4 regions of the Bradyrhizobium sp. 14AA genome follow, and region 4 is predicted to be linked to each of the others. Evidence: predicted binding sites of a transcription regulator. Region 4 holds the regulator's gene; each other region holds the start of a gene.
The links. Region 4 encodes LexA, which represses DNA repair genes until DNA is damaged. Its sites were predicted from a motif close to TGTTCNNNNTGTGTTCNG; they were not measured.
Positions count from the first base shown of each region.

Region 1: the regulator LexA is predicted to act here: its motif matches at 2,816-2,833, upstream of recA (recombinase RecA).
Region 2: the regulator LexA is predicted to act here: its motif matches at 3,258-3,275, upstream of ruvC (crossover junction endodeoxyribonuclease RuvC).
Region 3: the regulator LexA is predicted to act here: its motif matches at 1,626-1,643, upstream of RAD15_RS19745 (PA0069 family radical SAM protein).

Region 1 covers NZ_JAVAYM010000020.1:140,711-144,942, forward strand. The annotation lists gene gcvP (aminomethyl-transferring glycine dehydrogenase) at 1-414, shown strand, start outside; gene RAD15_RS30360 (hypothetical protein) at 561-1,547, opposite strand; gene recA (recombinase RecA) at 1,653-2,741, opposite strand; gene RAD15_RS30370 (hypothetical protein) at 3,178-3,312, shown strand; gene RAD15_RS30375 (hypothetical protein) at 3,530-3,766, shown strand.
Region 2 covers NZ_JAVAYM010000003.1:159,115-163,346, forward strand. The annotation lists gene RAD15_RS08540 (methyl-accepting chemotaxis protein) at 1-270, opposite strand, end outside; gene RAD15_RS08545 (methyl-accepting chemotaxis protein) at 378-2,138, opposite strand; gene RAD15_RS08550 (YebC/PmpR family DNA-binding transcriptional regulator) at 2,356-3,102, shown strand; gene ruvC (crossover junction endodeoxyribonuclease RuvC) at 3,306-3,836, shown strand; gene ruvA (Holliday junction branch migration protein RuvA) at 4,015-4,232, shown strand, end outside.
Region 3 covers NZ_JAVAYM010000010.1:130,955-135,186, forward strand. The annotation lists gene RAD15_RS19740 (VOC family protein) at 1-416, opposite strand, end outside; gene RAD15_RS19745 (PA0069 family radical SAM protein) at 441-1,604, opposite strand; gene RAD15_RS19750 (phosphoketolase family protein) at 1,826-4,232, shown strand, end outside.
Region 4 covers NZ_JAVAYM010000007.1:278,752-282,983, forward strand. The annotation lists gene RAD15_RS16055 (hypothetical protein) at 53-481, opposite strand; gene RAD15_RS16060 (hypothetical protein) at 673-873, opposite strand; gene lexA (transcriptional repressor LexA) at 1,045-1,746, opposite strand; gene RAD15_RS16070 (molybdopterin molybdotransferase MoeA) at 1,924-3,135, opposite strand; gene RAD15_RS16075 (hypothetical protein) at 3,358-3,564, opposite strand; gene RAD15_RS16080 (HAD family hydrolase) at 3,726-4,232, opposite strand, start outside.

The DNA of each region.
Region 1 (4,232 bases), on a different contig from region 4:
GTCACCGTCGACGACATCGCAAAGCGCCTGATCGATTACGGCTTCCACGCGCCGACCATGAGCTTCCCGGTGCCGGGCACGCTGATGATCGAGCCGACCGAGTCGGAATCGAAGGCCGAGCTGGACCGCTTCTGCGACGCCATGATCGCGATCCGGAAAGAAATCGCCGAGGTCGAGGCCGGCCGCTTCAAGATCGAGGCATCACCGCTGCGCCATGCCCCGCATACCGTGCACGACATCGCGGATGATGCGTGGAATCGCGCCTACACCCGCAGCGAAGGCTGCTTCCCCGCCGGCACCTCGCGCACCGACAAGTACTGGAGCCCGGTGGGGCGCGTCGACAACGTCTATGGCGACCGCAACCTGGTGTGCTCCTGCCCGCCGGTGAGCGACTACGCGGAAGCTGCGGAGTAAGACGCAACGGAGGTTTCGTAGGGTGGGCAAAGCGCAAGCGTGCCCACCGCCCTTGGGAGCGTTGGAATATGGTGGGCACGGCGCTTGCGCGCCTTTGCCCACCCTACGGCTCTGTTGTCAGAACAAGTCGCGTCATGCCCATGACCTCACGGCTTTGTCAAAACGGCGCCATAGCGCCACAGCCGATCGTTGGTCAGGCGCGTGCCACCCCACCAGCGATCGATCGGGTTGTGGCGGCTGAAATCTTCCTGATGGGCCAGGACGGCTTTACCAAACTCGGTCAGCGAAAGGCGGCTGCGCAGATAGACTTCATGCCGAGCCCTCAAATTCTTACGGTCGATTGTGCGCAGTTCGTCGCCCAAACCGGCTACTGCCGGCTTCGGGCCGAGCGCGAGCCCCTCGAGGAACCAACCCAACTCGGTCTCTCCGAACACGAACGTGCGCCGTTGCGAGCGCAGGTGAAACAACGCATTGGTGTTCGCAAACCCTCTGGAAACAAGCTCCAGAAAGCGCATCTCAGTCGCGCCGATTCCAGTCGAAGGTGACGGCAGTTCCGCCAGCAGATCGAGCAAAGCCGGCCTCAGCATCGGCAATGCACTGAGGTCCTTGCGGAGAAGGTTGACGCAGCTTTCCGGTGTCGATGCGCAATAGGCCCACCACGCCGTCTCGGCAGTCTCGAATTCCCTGGCAGTGACATCCACGACAGGAATATGCGACGCGGACTTTCCCAGCTCTTCGCCCCTCATCATGATCAGATCGTCCGTCAGCAGGCGCAATTTGAGTTTTTGCGTCAGCCCGGAATGAGGCCTGAGGTGGTCGAGCAACCAAATCAACTGCAATTGATCTTCGGGATTCGGGTCGAACCAGAGTTCGATCGCGTCGTATGGTTCGCAGAAATCGATGAGGGATAAATCTTTGCGGCCACTGATGGCGCGGGGCCAACGAATGCCCCAGTCCGACCAGTGATCACCCGGTGCAAGAGTCCCCGAACGCGCCGCAAAATAGGCGGCAAGCATTTCAGGTGAAGGCAGGGGTCCCCACTGGAAGCGAAAAGAGAACGTCACGACGATTTCGGCCAGCGCCGATTTAGCGAGAGCAGAACCGGACGAACTGGTCAGGATCAGACGCTTCATCACACCACCCGATCACGACAACGCAAAACGAAACGGGCACTGACGACGTCGGCAACTCAACGTCCTCAGCGCCCGCTCCTCGCGAAAAACTTTCGCTGTTCAGTCTTACTCTTCTCCCGGCTCCTCGCCATCGGCGTCGCTCTCGGGCGTGCCGGCCAAAATCTGCTCCGAGATCAGGCCGGAGTTCTGGCGGATCGAGGTCTCGATCTTGGCGGTGATGTCGGGGTTGGCCTTCAAGAACGCTTTCGAGTTCTCGCGGCCCTGGCCGAGGCGCTGGCTGTCATAGGAGAACCAGGCGCCGGACTTCTCGACGATGCCGGCCTTGACGCCGAGATCGAGGATCTCGCCCATCTTGGAGACGCCCTCGCCGTACATGATGTCGAACTCGACCTGCTTGAAGGGCGGTGCCAGCTTGTTCTTCACCACCTTCACGCGCGTGGTGTTGCCGACCACCTCGTCGCGCTCCTTGATCGCGCCGATGCGGCGGATGTCGAGGCGGACGGAGGCGTAGAACTTCAGGGCGTTGCCGCCGGTCGTGGTTTCGGGCGAACCGTACATCACACCGATCTTCATGCGGATCTGGTTGATGAAGATCACCATGGTGTTGGACTTGTTGATCGAGGCCGTCAGCTTGCGCAGCGCCTGGCTCATCAGACGGGCCTGCAGACCCGGCAGCGCATCGCCCATCTCGCCCTCGAGCTCGGCCTTCGGCACCAGCGCCGCGACCGAATCGATCACCAGCACGTCCACCGCACCCGAGCGCACCAGCGTGTCGCAGATTTCCAGCGCCTGCTCGCCGGTGTCGGGCTGCGAAATCAAGAGCTCGTCGATGTTGACGCCGAGCTTTCGGGCATAGACCGGGTCGAGCGCGTGCTCGGCATCGATGAAGGCGCAGATGCCGCCCTTCTTCTGCGCCTCCGCCACCGTATGCAGCGCCAGCGTGGTCTTGCCCGAGGATTCCGGCCCGTAGATCTCGACGATGCGCCCCTTGGGCAGGCCGCCGATGCCGAGCGCGATATCGAGCCCGAGCGAGCCTGACGACACCGCCTCGATGTCCATGGACCGGTCGTTCTTGCCGAGCTTCATCACCGAGCCCTTGCCGAACTGGCGCTCGATCTGAGAGAGCGCGGCAGCTAGGGCTTTACTCTTGTCCATGGAAGATCCTTCGACGATACGCAGGGCAGTGGCGGACATTGGGTCGTGCTCCTTATGGCGAGGATTCGCTAGAGGGACAAACGGTTGGCGAGGCGGCGCGGCGACAAAAACAATGTACCCTATTTGTTCTTGGTTCGCAATATGTTCTTTTGCGGAAACGCGCGCTGTCCGCATTTTGCCCGGAGTGTCCCAAGTTGAATCCGGCAATGTCCTGGTTCGCTTTTTGGTCCTAGGCTGGACGCCATGACCTACGAGCAACCCCGAGAAATCCATCGGCCATTCCGAAAGGATCACGCGAGCTTTGCGCTCGCCTATGCTCGCTACTTGACGGCGTATCGGGAGCCTTGAGGCGTTGAAGCTGCCGTGCCCCGACACCTTCCTGAGCCGCAAGACCCAAGAGCCGTTCCCGATGCAGGCGACCCGGAGGCTTGATCTACCTCAAGCAGCGCACGCCTGAACGCCGAACCATCGGGCCATGCCCGACCCCGACACACAGACTGAGGGTAAGAAAGCCAAGCCGTCCCGGCTGGAGGAGGCGCGGCGCATCATCGAAGAGTACGCCGCCGAGCTGCGGAAGATCATCAGGCAGCTACGCCGAAAGATGAACTAAGGCCGCCTCAGTTGGCGCCTTGAATTGGGCGTGGAACGATCAGCTGGGCGGCGCGTCGGTTTGAGCCCACAGCGGAAAGGTTGCCCCCCACTGCTGAAGCAAAACCCGCATCGATCGGGTTGGCGGCCTCCTGGTTGGGGCCGTTTTAATTTCCAAAGGAAATTGGCACAGACCGCACTGGCTTACCAAGTTTTCCTGACCGTAGGAGTTTTGCGTAATGGACAACGCGCAGCACTGCCAAGATCAAGCCAACGAATGCCATCGTTTGGTTAAATCAGCGCAGAGTGAGGTCGAGGCCAAATTTCTGAAAGAACTAGCCCAGAGCTGGATGAGAGTCGCCGGTCAGATGGATCGATACCAAGCGCTCAAGCGTGAACAACTGGCCCGCAACGCCGCCCCGGAACGCGCCGCTGATCTTGTCGGGGCCAAGCTGCATCGTGAACGGCTGGGTTAAAGACGCTAAGCTCGGGGGTAGAGCCGTGTTCGTGCAGGACCTTCGCCAGCGCGTGCTGGGCGCCCCTGAAATTAGCACCGATGGCTTCCTGCCCTACCAGAACGCCATCCGCGACGCCTTCAATAGCCGCGCCTCGCATGACGTTATCGTAAAGACCCACCGCGGGTGCGAACAAGAAGACCTCAGCTCTTGGGCAATGGATGAGCTGAGGTCTCTGTCCCCAAAAATGGCCCCAGCTCGCACATGGGGGATTGAGCTGGGGCCCATCGGGGTCTGCCCTTGGGGAAGGGCATCGGGAAAACTTGGCAAACGCGCAAACGTTCCTGTCCTAATTCGAAATCGCCAGTGTCCTGGTTAGGACAGCCCTCAAGCTTTCACGCCCGTAAAGCCTGGTCAGATTGGGCAGGGAACAATCGGCTTGGTCACGCGTTGATTTCCGGCCCCCAGCCGACAGGTAGCCCCCCGA
Region 2 (4,232 bases), on a different contig from region 4:
GCCGACCGCGGCCGACGTGGTCGTTTGCACCGCCTGCGATGCATTGGCGATGTCGTGGTTGGCCGAAACCATCGTCTCGGCCGTCTTCTGGAGGTGATGGAACCGTTCCGACTGGTTGGCGACGCGGTTTGCAACTTCCTGGACGTTGCCGGCAATGTCGGCGAGCTCCACGCCGAGGCCGCCGATGCGGTCGGCAAGCTGATCGATCAGCCGTTCGGCGAGCGTCCGGTTGGATCCGGTGTCCAATACTGCAAGTTGTGCGAAGGACATTTACGGGCTTTCTCCAGGCGGAGCCGTTCATCGGCTCACCGCGGCATTCCCATTCCAATTTCGACTTTAGAGGATGATTCGCGCGCGGCGTCTTGCCTGAGCGTGCACTAGAGCTTGTATGCCGTGCGGAATCCGCCCCAGTGCCGGCCCTGCACGCGGATCGGGACGTCGATCTCGCGCATCATGACCGTGTTCCCGTTGCCCATGTCGCGCGCATAGCTCTGCACCAGGTACGAGCGCAGGTTGCGTGCGGCAGCCAACCCCGCCGGATCGTTGAATATCCGCCGGTTGCGGCTGTTGGCTGTGTTCCATGCGACGTCGCCCGGCCGCTGCGGTTGCGAATAGATCTTGTTGTGCACCGGCAGGAAACCGTTGCGGTCGACCATGGCGCAGAACGCCATGCGCGGGTCCTTCGCCAGGAAGGCTTCCTGGAATGGCGGCAGCGCGCGGTCGGCCCAGTCGAGATATTTCGTGCGGTATTGCTGCGGATTGGTCCCGGCGATCTCGGCATAGTCGGTGTCGAAGAGGTCGTCGAGCTTGACCTCGCCGCGCGCTACCGCCTGCTCGAAGATTTTGGTCAGCGCGTTGCCCGCTTCCATGGCGCGGGTGACGAACTCCGTGTTCTCCTCGTGGATCGACCAGAGCTTGTCCTCGACCTTCTCGTTGAGCTCGGCATTGGCACCAACGAATTGCGCACGGGCGCCGGCCTTGGATTGCTCGACCACGCGCAGGCGGCAGGCGCCGACGGCTTCGAGGGTGCCGTCGATGATCGCCTGCGGTGCAAGCCGGCCTGCATCCGCGCCGCCGATCAGCACGCCGTCCATCGCGATCTCGTAGACCGGCATCACGCCGCGCGCGCTCTCGAATTTGAGATGGCAGGGCAGCCGCTCGGTCTTGCGGCGGTCGTCGTGCTCGCTCTGGCGGAGCAGCACGGCGCAGCGCGATTTCAGCTTCTGCGCAAAGGTGGTGACGGCCCGGCCGGCACTGGCGACGTTCTCGCCATGGCTCTCGGCGGCCTTGGTCGCGGCATCGATCTCGGCCGCGCTCTCGCCGACCGAGATGATGAATTCCGACGCGCTTGACGCATTGCCGGAGACTTCGCTGGTGGTGGCGTTCTGTTCGGCGACCGCGCCGTTGACGGTCTCGAACACCGGGCGGATCGCCTCGATCGCCTGCGAGATGCGGTGCACCGCGTCCGCGGAGCCGGCGGCGTCGCGCTGGAGCGCGTCGATCTTCCTGGTGATCTCCTCCGTGGCTCCTTGCGTCTGCACCGCGAGGGCCTTGACCTCGGTGGCGACGACCGCAAAGCCTTTTCCCGCAGCGCCGGCACGGGCGGCCTCGATGGTCGAGTTGAGCGCGAGCAGCGTCGTCTGCCGCGCGATCTGCGCGATCAGATTGACGACGTTGCCGATCGCGGCCGAGGACTCGCGCAAGCGGTCGACATTGGCGCGGGCTTCCTGCGCCGCGGCGCTGGCCTCGTCGGCGAGCTTGCCGGCCTCGCGGACCTGCGCCCCGATGCCTTGGGCGGACTGGGTGAACTTGTCGGCGGCATGGGCGAAGGTGGAGGCGGTCGATTGCGCGGCGTTGGTCCGGCCGGTCAGGGCGTCGGTGCGGTCGCGAATCGCGGAGAGCGTCGCGGCGGTCGCCTCGGCGCCGCCGGCCACCGAATTGGCGGCGCGCTCGAGCTGGCGGATCATGGCGCCGAGCTCGAGTTCCAGCAGTTCCAGGATTTCCCGGGCCGAATCACTTTCGGTCGCGGGAACGGGCTCGGAGCTGGCTGCCGATTGCGCAGCCTGCGGGGCCGCCGCAGGCGCAGCCAAAGCCGCAGCCATGTCCGGCAGACGCTTTCGAAATAGTCCGAACGCCATCAGATCTCTCTTGTCGGGGATGGTCGCGTGCTATTTTCGCAGGCCGGAATGAAATCAGGGTTAACAATGCCCGACATCTAGGCACGGGCCATTACGGCGGCTACCTTTACAGTGCTACCTTAAAGCAGCAGAGCCCTTTGATTCCGGTGGGTTGGCGGCCTATAAGGCCGCGCTTCCCTCGCTCACCTTTGGCTGACTATTCCTCAAGAGACCACGCATGGCCGGACATTCCCAATTCAAGAACATCATGCACCGCAAGGGGCGGCAGGATGCGCAGAAGTCGAAGCTGTTCGGCAAGCTGGCGCGGGAAATCACCGTCGCGGCCAAGCTGGGCACGCCCGATCCCAACATGAACCCTCGCCTGCGTGCGGCCATCATCGCGGCGCGCCAGGAGAACATGCCGAAGGACAATATCGAGCGCGCCGTCAAAAAGGCGCTCGGTAATGAGGGCGAGAACTATGACGAGATCCGCTACGAGGGCTACGGCCCCGGCGGCGTCGCCGTCATCGTCGAGGCGCTGACCGACAACCGCAATCGCGCCGCCTCCGACATCCGTTCCTTCTTCACCAAGTCGGGCGGCAATCTCGGTGAAACCGGCTCGGTGTCCTTCATGTTCGACCGCACCGGCATCATCGAATACGACCGCAGCGTCGCCTCCGACGACGCGGTGCTCGATGCCGCGATCGAGGCCGGCGCCGACGACGTCGTCTCCAGCGAAGGCGGCCACGAGATCTACGCCTCGACCGAAGGCTATCGCGACGTCGCCAAGGCGCTGGAAGCCAAGTTCGGCGAGCCGCGCAAGACCGCCTTGATCTGGAAGCCGCAGAATACGGTCGCGGTCGATGACGAGACCGGCGAGAAGCTGCTGAAGCTGATGGATCTGCTCAACGAGCACGACGACGTCCAGAACGTCTACGCCAATTTCGAGGTGTCGGACGCGCTGGTCGCGAAGATGGGCGGGTAGGGGCTATTCGTGTCCCGGACGCGCTGCAGCGTGAAACGCTGCTGCGCAGAACCGGGACCTACGGCGCCACACGTGCCGGCGGCCGCATGGGCCCCGGTTCAGCAGCGCAGCACTGCGCGCCGCGCCGCGCCCGGGGCACAAGACCCGGGGACTTCTGTTCTGTTTCTGTTTCGCTATCATGGGCCAACCGCTATCACTGGCCCATGACCGCGCTCCCGATTCGCCAACCCGTTCGCATCATCGGCATCGACCCCGGCCTGCGCCGCACCGGCTGGGGCGTGATCGAGGCCGAGGGCAACCGCCTGATCTACGTGGCCTGCGGTTCGGTGGAACCGCCGGACGATCTGCCGCTGGCGAGCCGGCTGCTCGCGATCCATGAAGGGCTTGCGGCCGTCCTGTCCAACCACCAGCCGATGGAAGCGGCGGTCGAGCAGACCTTTGTCAACAAGGACGGCGTTGCGACGCTGAAGCTCGGTCAGGCCCGCGGCGTTGCCATGCTGGCGCCCGCGATGTTCGGTATCAGTGTCGCCGAATATGCGCCGAACCAGGTGAAGAAGACGGTGGTCGGCGCCGGCCACGCCGACAAGCAACAGATTGCGATGATGCTCAAGATTTTGCTGCCTAAAGCAGAGCCGCCGTCCGCGGACGCCGCCGACGCGCTCGCCATCGCCATTACGCATGCCCATCACCGCCAGAGTACGGCGCTCAGGCTGAAGGTGGCTGGCTTATCGTGATGATGGAGCACGTTGTGAGCGACAGGCACACACTTCTCCCTCCCCCCTTGTGGGGGAGGGTTGGGGAGGGGGGTAGCCCCGGGCGCCGGCGCGTGTGGCTTACCCCCCTCCCGGATCGCCTTCGGCGATCCGACCTCCCCCACAAGGGGGGAGGTAACGAAGAGAGCGCTGAGCAATCATGATCGGCAAGCTTAAGGGCCTGATCGATTCCTACGGCGAGGATTATGTGCTCCTCGACGTCGGCGGCGTGGGCTATCAGGTGCATTGCTCGGCGCGTACACTGCAGCATCTGCCCTCGCCGGGCGAGGCCGCCGTGCTGTCGATCGAGACCTATGTCCGCGAGGATCAAATAAAACTGTTCGGCTTCCGCACCGACCAGGAGCGCGAATGGTTTCG
Region 3 (4,232 bases), on a different contig from region 4:
ATGCCGGGCGCGACCACGACTTCCCAGGGATGATCGTCCGGGTCGGCGAAATAACCGGAATAACCTCCATAGTCGGTCTCGTGCGCGGCCTTCACCAGCCTCGCCCCCTTGCTGAGGGCGAAGGCCAGCACCGCATCGACCTCCTCGCGGGTCCGACAGTTCCAGGCGAGCGTCATGCCACGGAAGGTCGTTGGCCTTGGCTGATCAGGCAGCTTGGCATCGGCTGCGAGTTGGTCCCAGGGATAGAGCGCGAGCACCGGGCCGCCGGTATCGTAGAACGCGACGGCCTCGCCGGTCGCCTTCAGCCGGCGCGCAAAACCAAGCGCATCGTAAAAGGCGATGCTGGCGCGGATGTCGCTGACGCCCAGCGTGATGACGGTCAGCCGCGGCACCGGCACGGCGAGTTCCTGACTCATGCTACGCCTCTTCCACTTCCCCGATCAGAACAGGCTGAGCTGATCGCCGTTCCGTTTCGGCCTGGCAAAATGATCCGTCGTCAGCTTCGAGCGCCGCTTGTTCAGCCCAAGCCTGTCGCATGCGATCTCGAAACGACGGCCGATGGTCCAGGCCATCGGTCCCGTGCCCTTCATGCGCTCGCCCCATTTCGCATCGTAGTCGCGGCCGCCGCGCATGTCGCGGATCAGCGTGAAGACGTGGCGGTAGCGGTCCGGATAGTTCGCCATCAGCCATTCGCGGAAGAGATCGCGCACCTCCAGCGGCAGCCGCAGCAGCACGTAGGAGGCTTCCTTGACGCCGGCGTGCGCAGCGGCATCGAGGATGCGCTCGATCTCGGAATCGTTCAGCGCGGGGATCACCGGCGCGACCATCACCGTGGTCGGGATGCCGGCCTCCGAAAGCTGCTTCAACGCCTCCAGCCGCTTCGGCGGTGTCGAGGCCCGCGGCTCCATGGTGCGCGCCAGTTTTGGGTCGAGCGAGGTGACCGATATCGCGACCTTGGCGAGATTGCGCTTGGCCATCCGCGCGAGAATGTCGATGTCGCGCACCACCAGCGCCGATTTGGTGACGATGCCGACGGGATGACCGGCCCGCTCCAGCACCTCGAGAATGCCGCGCATGATTTTGCGCTCGCGCTCGATCGGTTGATAGGGATCGGTGTTGGTGCCGATCGCGATCATCCGCGGCTCGTAGCCGGCAGCCGCGAGCTCCTTCTCGAGCAACGCCGGCGCCTCGGGTTTCGCAAACAGCTTCGATTCGAAGTCGAGCCCCGGCGACAGGCCGAGATAGGCGTGGGTCGGCCGCGCGAAGCAATAGACACAGCCATGCTCGCAGCCGCGATAGGGATTGATCGAGCGGTCGAAGCCGATGTCGGGCGAATCGTTGCGGGTGATCACCTTGCGCGAGGTGTCGACGCCGACACTGGTCTTGAACGGCGGCAGTTCCTCAAGGCTCTGCCAGCCGTCATCGAATGCGACGCGTGCCTCGGCCTCGTAGCGACCGCTGGCATTGGACTGCGCGCCCCGCCCTCGCCTGCGGGCGCGGTCGATGGCGACGCCAAGCTCGGGGAAATCAGAAGGCGCACCCGCCGGCTCGGAGGGCGCCGTGACCGGCGGGTGCTTGAGAGCAGAAGAAGATGCTGGACTCATGAAGCCAAGATAGCACGCCAAAGGAACAAATCAAGAACACAAACAAAAAACGTGAAAACAACCCCATGCACTGTAGCCGCCCACATTTCAGGCCCGCAGCTTTGACCTCACGCAACACGCCCGTCACGGCGATCCCGTTTGATGCCGGCCACGGATCGATCGCGCCGGAACTCAGTTGGTGACGATCGCGAAATGATCGACGGGTGAAGGTCGGCAGGAACATGACAAATCAACAACAATCGGCTGCCGCGAGCAGCGACCTCGATCTCCTCGATCGCTATTGGCGCGCCGCCAACTACCTCTCCGTCGGGCAGATCTACCTGCTGGACAATCCGCTGCTGCGCGAGCCGCTGCGGCCTGAGCACATCAAGCCGCGTCTGCTCGGTCATTGGGGCACGACGCCCGGTCTGAACTTCATCTACGCCCATCTCAACCGCGTCATCCGCGCGCTGGATGTCAGCGTGCTCTATGTCTGCGGTCCCGGCCATGGCGGCCCGGGCATGGTCGCCAACACTTATCTCGAAGGCAGCTACAGCGAGATCTATCCCGACATCGCGCGCGATACGAACGGATTGCGAAAACTCTTCAGGCAGTTCTCGTTCCCCGGCGGCATTCCGAGCCATGCGGCGCCGGAAACGCCGGGCTCGATCCACGAGGGCGGCGAGCTCGGCTACGCGCTGGTGCATGCCTATGGCGCGGCGCTCGACAATCCCAACCTGATCGTCGCCTGCGTCGTCGGTGACGGCGAAGCGGAAACCGGTCCGCTCGCGGCCTCCTGGCACTCGAACAAGTTCCTGAACCCCGCCCATGACGGCGCGGTGCTGCCGATCCTGCATCTCAACGGCTACAAGATCGCGGGCCCGACCGTGCTCGGGCGGATGGCCGACAGCGAGATCCGCGACCTGTTCCGCGGGCTAGGCCACGAGCCGCTGTTCGTCGAGGGCGACGATCCCAAATTGATGCACCAGGCCATGGCGGACGCGCTCGACGTCGCGCTCGCCAGCATCCGCTCGATCCAGCAGCACGCCCGCGACGGTCGAAAGGCCGTCGAGCGGCCGCGCTGGCCGATGATCGTATTGCGCAGCCCGAAGGGCTGGACCGGCCCGAAGGAGGTCGACGGCAAGAAGGTCGAAGGCTTTTGGCGCGCGCATCAGGTGCCCGTCGCAGGCTGCCGCGAAAATCCGGCGCATCGACAAGTGCTCGAAGACTGGATGCGCAGCTACGAGCCGGAAAAACTGTTCGATGCAAATGGGGCACTCATTCCCGAGCTCCAGGCCCTGGCCCCCGCAGGCAATCGCCGCATGGGCGCCAATCCGCATGCCAATGGCGGCCTGTTGAAGAAGGAGCTGAAGCTGCCGGACTTCCGCAGTTTTGCAGTCGAGGTGCCGGAGCCCGGCGCCGTCACCGGCGAAGCAACGCGCGAGCTCGGCAAATTCCTGCGCGACGTCATCCGCCTGAACGCACAAGAGCGCAACTTCCGCATCATGGGCCCGGACGAGACCGCGTCAAACCGGCTGGACGCGGTGTTCGAGACCACGGAACGCGTCTGGATGGAGCCGATCGAATCTTACGACGTGCATCTTGCGCAGGACGGCCGCGTGATGGAGGTGCTGAGCGAGCATCTCTGCCAGGGCTGGCTGGAAGGCTATCTGCTGACCGGACGGCACGGCTTCTTCTCCTGCTACGAGGCCTTCATCCACATCGTGGATTCCATGTTCAACCAGCACGCCAAATGGCTGAAGGTGACGCGGCACATGCCATGGCGGCGGCCGATCGCATCGCTCAATTATCTCCTGACCTCGCATGTCTGGCGGCAGGACCATAACGGCTTCAGCCACCAGGATCCCGGTTTCGTCGATCTCGTCGCCAACAAGAAGGCCGATATCGTCCGCATCTACTTTCCGCCGGATGCCAACACCCTGCTGTGGATCGCCGATCACTGCCTGCGGACCTATAACCGCATCAACGTCATCGTGGCCGGCAAGCAGCCGTCGCCGCAATGGCTGTCGATGCAGGACGCCGCGACGCATTGCGATGCCGGCATCGGCATCTGGAGCTGGGCCGGCAACGAAGACGCGAACGGCGAGCCCGATGTGGTGATGGCCTGCGCCGGCGACGTGCCGACACTGGAGACGCTGGCGGCGGTCGACCTGCTGCGCAAGGCGCTGCCCGATCTGAAGATCCGCGTCATCAACGTCGTGGACCTGATGACGCTGCAACCGAAGGAGCAGCATCCTCACGGGCTTTCGGATCGTGACTTCGACGGCCTGTTCACATCCAACAAGCCTGTCATCTTCGCCTATCACGGCTATCCCTACCTCATCCACCGTCTCACCTATAACCGCACCAACCATGCCGGCATGCATGTGCGCGGCTTCGCCGAGGAAGGCACCACGACGACGCCGTTCGACATGGTCGTGCTCAACGGGCTCGACCGCTACCATCTCGCGATCGAGGCGATCGAGCGCGTGCCCGGTCTCGCCGCCAAGGCTGCGAAAGTGAAGCAGCAATTCCGCGACAAGCTGATCGAGCATTCGCGCTATGTGCGCGAACACGGCGAGGACATGCCCGAGGTCCAGAACTGGGTCTGGCCGAACAGCGCCGGCGGCAACACGCCGGCCGAAGCCG
Region 4 (4,232 bases):
CGGCGATGGCATCTCATTCCTGGCCCCGACCTCTCGGTCGGGCATGGCTGCGTCAGCCGATCGGCAGCCGCGTGACGGTCGGCCGATTGTCGGCGGTGATCTGCGGCTTGTGCTCGCTGACTGGCAGGGTCACCGGCAGTTGCAGCACGGTTGCGCGCTGGCCTTCGACGAGCTGCGTCACCAGCACGTATTTACCGTCGGGGAATTCGATCGCGTCATGATGGCGATCGGGAACGTGCGGATCGATCTTGCCGAACTTGCCGACGCGAGAGTTGACGGTGCGCGTCCAGATCCAGCGATTGTCGTAACGGACGTTGTCGGCGAAGGCGAGCTCCGTCCCGGGCAGCAGGCAGACCGCGACGGAAAGGTCGGCTTCGGAGGCGAAGCCGCGGGTCGATGTGCCGCGGAAGGTTGTCGTGACGATGGTCTCGCCGACTTCTGCGGGACGCGTCGCGACGGCGTGCAGGCTGTAGTCACACATCGGGTGCTCCTCTTGCAGAGACAGCGACCCGCACCTCTTTCGGAGGCGCAGGCCTCTATCAGAGTGGAAGCACGTAACGTTCTGCTTGGTTGTGGGCGAATCTGCGGCTGGTGTCCGCAGCACGCGATCACATTATCTTTCCCGAATCCAATAGGAACAAAGCCCGCTTCCGTGCATTCCGGAGGCGCCTGTCATCGACCTGCCGGTGCGGACCAGCCCGAGGATTGCCAGCTCGGTTGCGGTGACTGGGGGGCCGCATTGCGGGCGTTGCGGAATTGCTCGCTCACCGCCGTCTGCTTGCGGACATGGTGACGCGATGGGGCGGCAACGGCTTGCGACGCTGATGCTGCGATCAGCGCCGCTGCGACCGTGCCCAAGATGATCTGGCGCATGGGTGTCTCCTCGAACTTCCAGAGGCCGCGAAGCAATGCTGCCTGGTTGCGGTGTGCCGAGGATGTAGCGCCGGAGGAGGGGCCGGATAATCTGTGCAGAACCAGAAAGACTATCCAGCCGGAGCGGACAATGATCCGCTCCACTAGCGTTCGAACGACCGGGGGATAGGCTCAGTACTTCCGGTAAAGCCCGATCAGCTTGCCCTGGATCTTGACCCGGTTGGGCGGCAGGATGCGGACCTCATAGGCGGCGTTGGCGGGCTCCAGCGCGATCGAGGCGCCGCGGCGGCGGAAGCGCTTCAGCGTCGCCTCTTCGTCGTCGATCAGCGCCACGACGATGTCGCCGGTGTCGGCGCTCTCGTTGCGCTGGATCAGCGCCATGTCGCCGTCGAGGATGCCGGCCTCCACCATGGAATCGCCGCGCACTTCGAGCGCGTAGTGCTCGCCCGAGCCGAGCATGTCGGGCGGTACGCTGATGGTGTGGCTGCGGGTCTGCAACGCCTCGATCGGCGTGCCGGCCGCGATGCGGCCCATCACCGGCACCGCGACGGGGCGCTCGCCCTCGTCGGCGGACGGGCTGGAGGTCGTGCGCACCTTGCCGAGATTGCCTTCGATGACGCTCGGCGTGAAACCGCGGCGACTGCCGGCGGCCGCCTGCAGCTCGGGCAGCTTGATGACTTCAATGGCGCGGGCGCGGTTGGGCAGGCGCCGGATGAAGCCGCGCTCCTCGAGCGCGGTGATCAGGCGATGGATGCCTGACTTCGAGCGCAGGTCGAGCGCATCCTTCATCTCGTCGAAGGAGGGCGGCACGCCGCTTTCCTTCAGACGCTCGCTGATGAACCGCAGAAGCTCGTATTGTTTGCGCGTTAACATCTCGACCAAAATCCCCCGGTTGATGTCGTTCGATTCCGAGACGCTGAAGTGGAGCGGCAAGCCGCTACATGCTCGAAACAAATCATGAACGGACACTATATGTTCGATATGTGTTCCGCAACTGCTTAATTTACCGTGAACAAAGCAAAGTTCGCGGAACGCGTGTGGCCGCGCAGTTCACACTGGCAGCCGCAGCACCTCGCAAGGGCTGCCTGCTTCGGCCTTCGGCTCGAACGGTGCGCGCACGAGAAGTACCTGTGCCGCAGCGAGATTCGCAAGCAGCGATGAGTCCTGATGATTGACGGGAATGACGACGAGCGTGCCGTCGTCGCGCAGCTCCAGGCGCGCGCGCAGATAGTCCTCGCGCACGTCGTTGGCGCCCACGTCGCGGCCCAGCACGGCGCGCTCGCGGCGATGGTGAATCACGGAGCGGCCCGACAGCGCACGAATCAGCGGCACCATGAACAGGAAGGCGCACACATAGGATGACACGGGATTGCCGGGCAGGCCGATCACACCCATCGCCCCGAGCCGCCCATGCATCATCGGCTTGCCGGGCCGCATCGCGATTTTCCAGAACGCCATCGAGATGCCTTCGTCCCGGAGCGCCTGCTGGACCAGATCGTGGTCGCCGACCGACGCACCGCCGGTCGTGACCAGGATGTCGGCGCCGCTCTCGCGGGCGCGGCGAATGCCGGCGGTGGTGGCCTCCAGCGTATCGGCGGCAACACCGAGGTCGATGGTCTCGGCCCCCTCGCTGCGGGCAAGCGCGTGCAGGGCGTAGCCGTTGGAATAGACGATCTGGCCGTGCCCGGGCGTGGTGCCCGGCATCACCAGCTCGTCCCCGGTGGCGAGAATCGCGACCTTCGGACGGCGGCAGACGGCGAGTTGCGGATGATTCATGCCTGCGGCGAGCGCGAGATCGCGCTCGGTCAGCCGGGTCCCCTTGCGCAGCAGCACGTCGCCCTCGCGGAAGTCGACGCCGGCGGCACGGATGTGCCGTCCCGCGATCGCGGCTTCCTTGATCGTGACGTGCTTGCCGTCCGCAATCGTGTCCTCCTGGATCACGACGGCGTCCGCGCCGTCGGGAACCACGCCGCCGGTGAAGATCCGCACGGCTTCGCCGGCGCCGACCGATCCCGCAAACGGACGGCCGGCTGCGACCTCGCCGATGACCATCAGGTGGGAATCGATCCTCGCCGCATCGACCGCGCGCAGGGCGTAGCCGTCCATCGCCGACATCGCTTCCGGCGGTTGCGTGCGCCGTGACGCGACGTCGCGCGCGAGCACGCGGTGGTGGGCCTTGTCGAGGGAAACCATCTCTTCAGGCAGCGGCTCTGCACCCGCCAGCACCGCGGCAAGCGCGTCGGAAACCGGCATCAGGGCCACGGGCGAAAACTCCTCGGCACGTTCGGGCGAATGTTCCGTCAGTCTTCTAGCCGAGCGCGAATGCGGAAGCAAAACAGCAGAGCACGGCGTTCATCACGCTGCTTCCATACGATCCTGGAGGCGGGATCAGACCCGGCGCGGCATGATCCAGAGAACGAGGCAGATCGGTAGGAGGGTGGCCATGGCAAGGACGACAATGACGAGCGCCACGGCCAGCATCGGTCAACTCCCGGTCTGTCCGTCCGGACTGATGTCCAGCGTGACGTCGGGCGCTTTGGGGCCTTGATCCCTGTCGGGCATCGGATCGGCCTGGGATTTCAGGTCGGCGGCCTTGCTCACAAGCTTGGCCGAAAGGTCCGAATCCGAAGTTGTCCTGGCGAATTCGAGAAGAAGAGAGGCCTGTTTGGTGAGATAGGTCTTGCCCAACACGATGCTGCGTCCGTCCGTAGAAGTCCCAACGGACTCTAGAGTCCGGAAGGGACGATTCTGTTCCCGGAACTCCGTACAAAAATGCACAAAGGCGGCCGGTTCCTCATGTTCCGCAAAATTAGCTCCGGGAACCGAGCCGCTTTCGCGATGACGGGATGTCGTCAGATGCCCAATGCCCTCAATGCGTTGGCGACGTCACGCGGAGACGTCACATGCACCGCGATCAGGCCGCGTGCCCGCGCGCCTTCGACATTCTCGGCGAGGTCGTCGAAGAACACGATGCGCCTCGCCGGCAGGCCGATCGCGGCGACGACGTGGTCGAATGCCTCCGAATCCGGTTTGCGAAGACCGATGCTGGACGACAAATACAGCTCGCGGAAATGGCCGAGCAGGTCAGCATATTCCTTCGAGAAATAGTCGATATGCGGCCGGTTGGTGTTGGAGAAGGCGTAGAGCGGCATCTGCTTCGCCGCACGCGGCAGCAGCTCGGCGATGTCGGGCATCTCGCCGGCGAAGATCGCGTTCCAGCCCTCCAGGAACTGCGCATCCGAAATGCCGATGCCGAGCGAAGCACGTAGCGAGGCGAAATAGTCCGCATCGCTGATCTTGCCGACCTCATGCAGCCGGTAGGCCTCGCTGTCCCGCACGTAGCGCGCGACGATGGATTC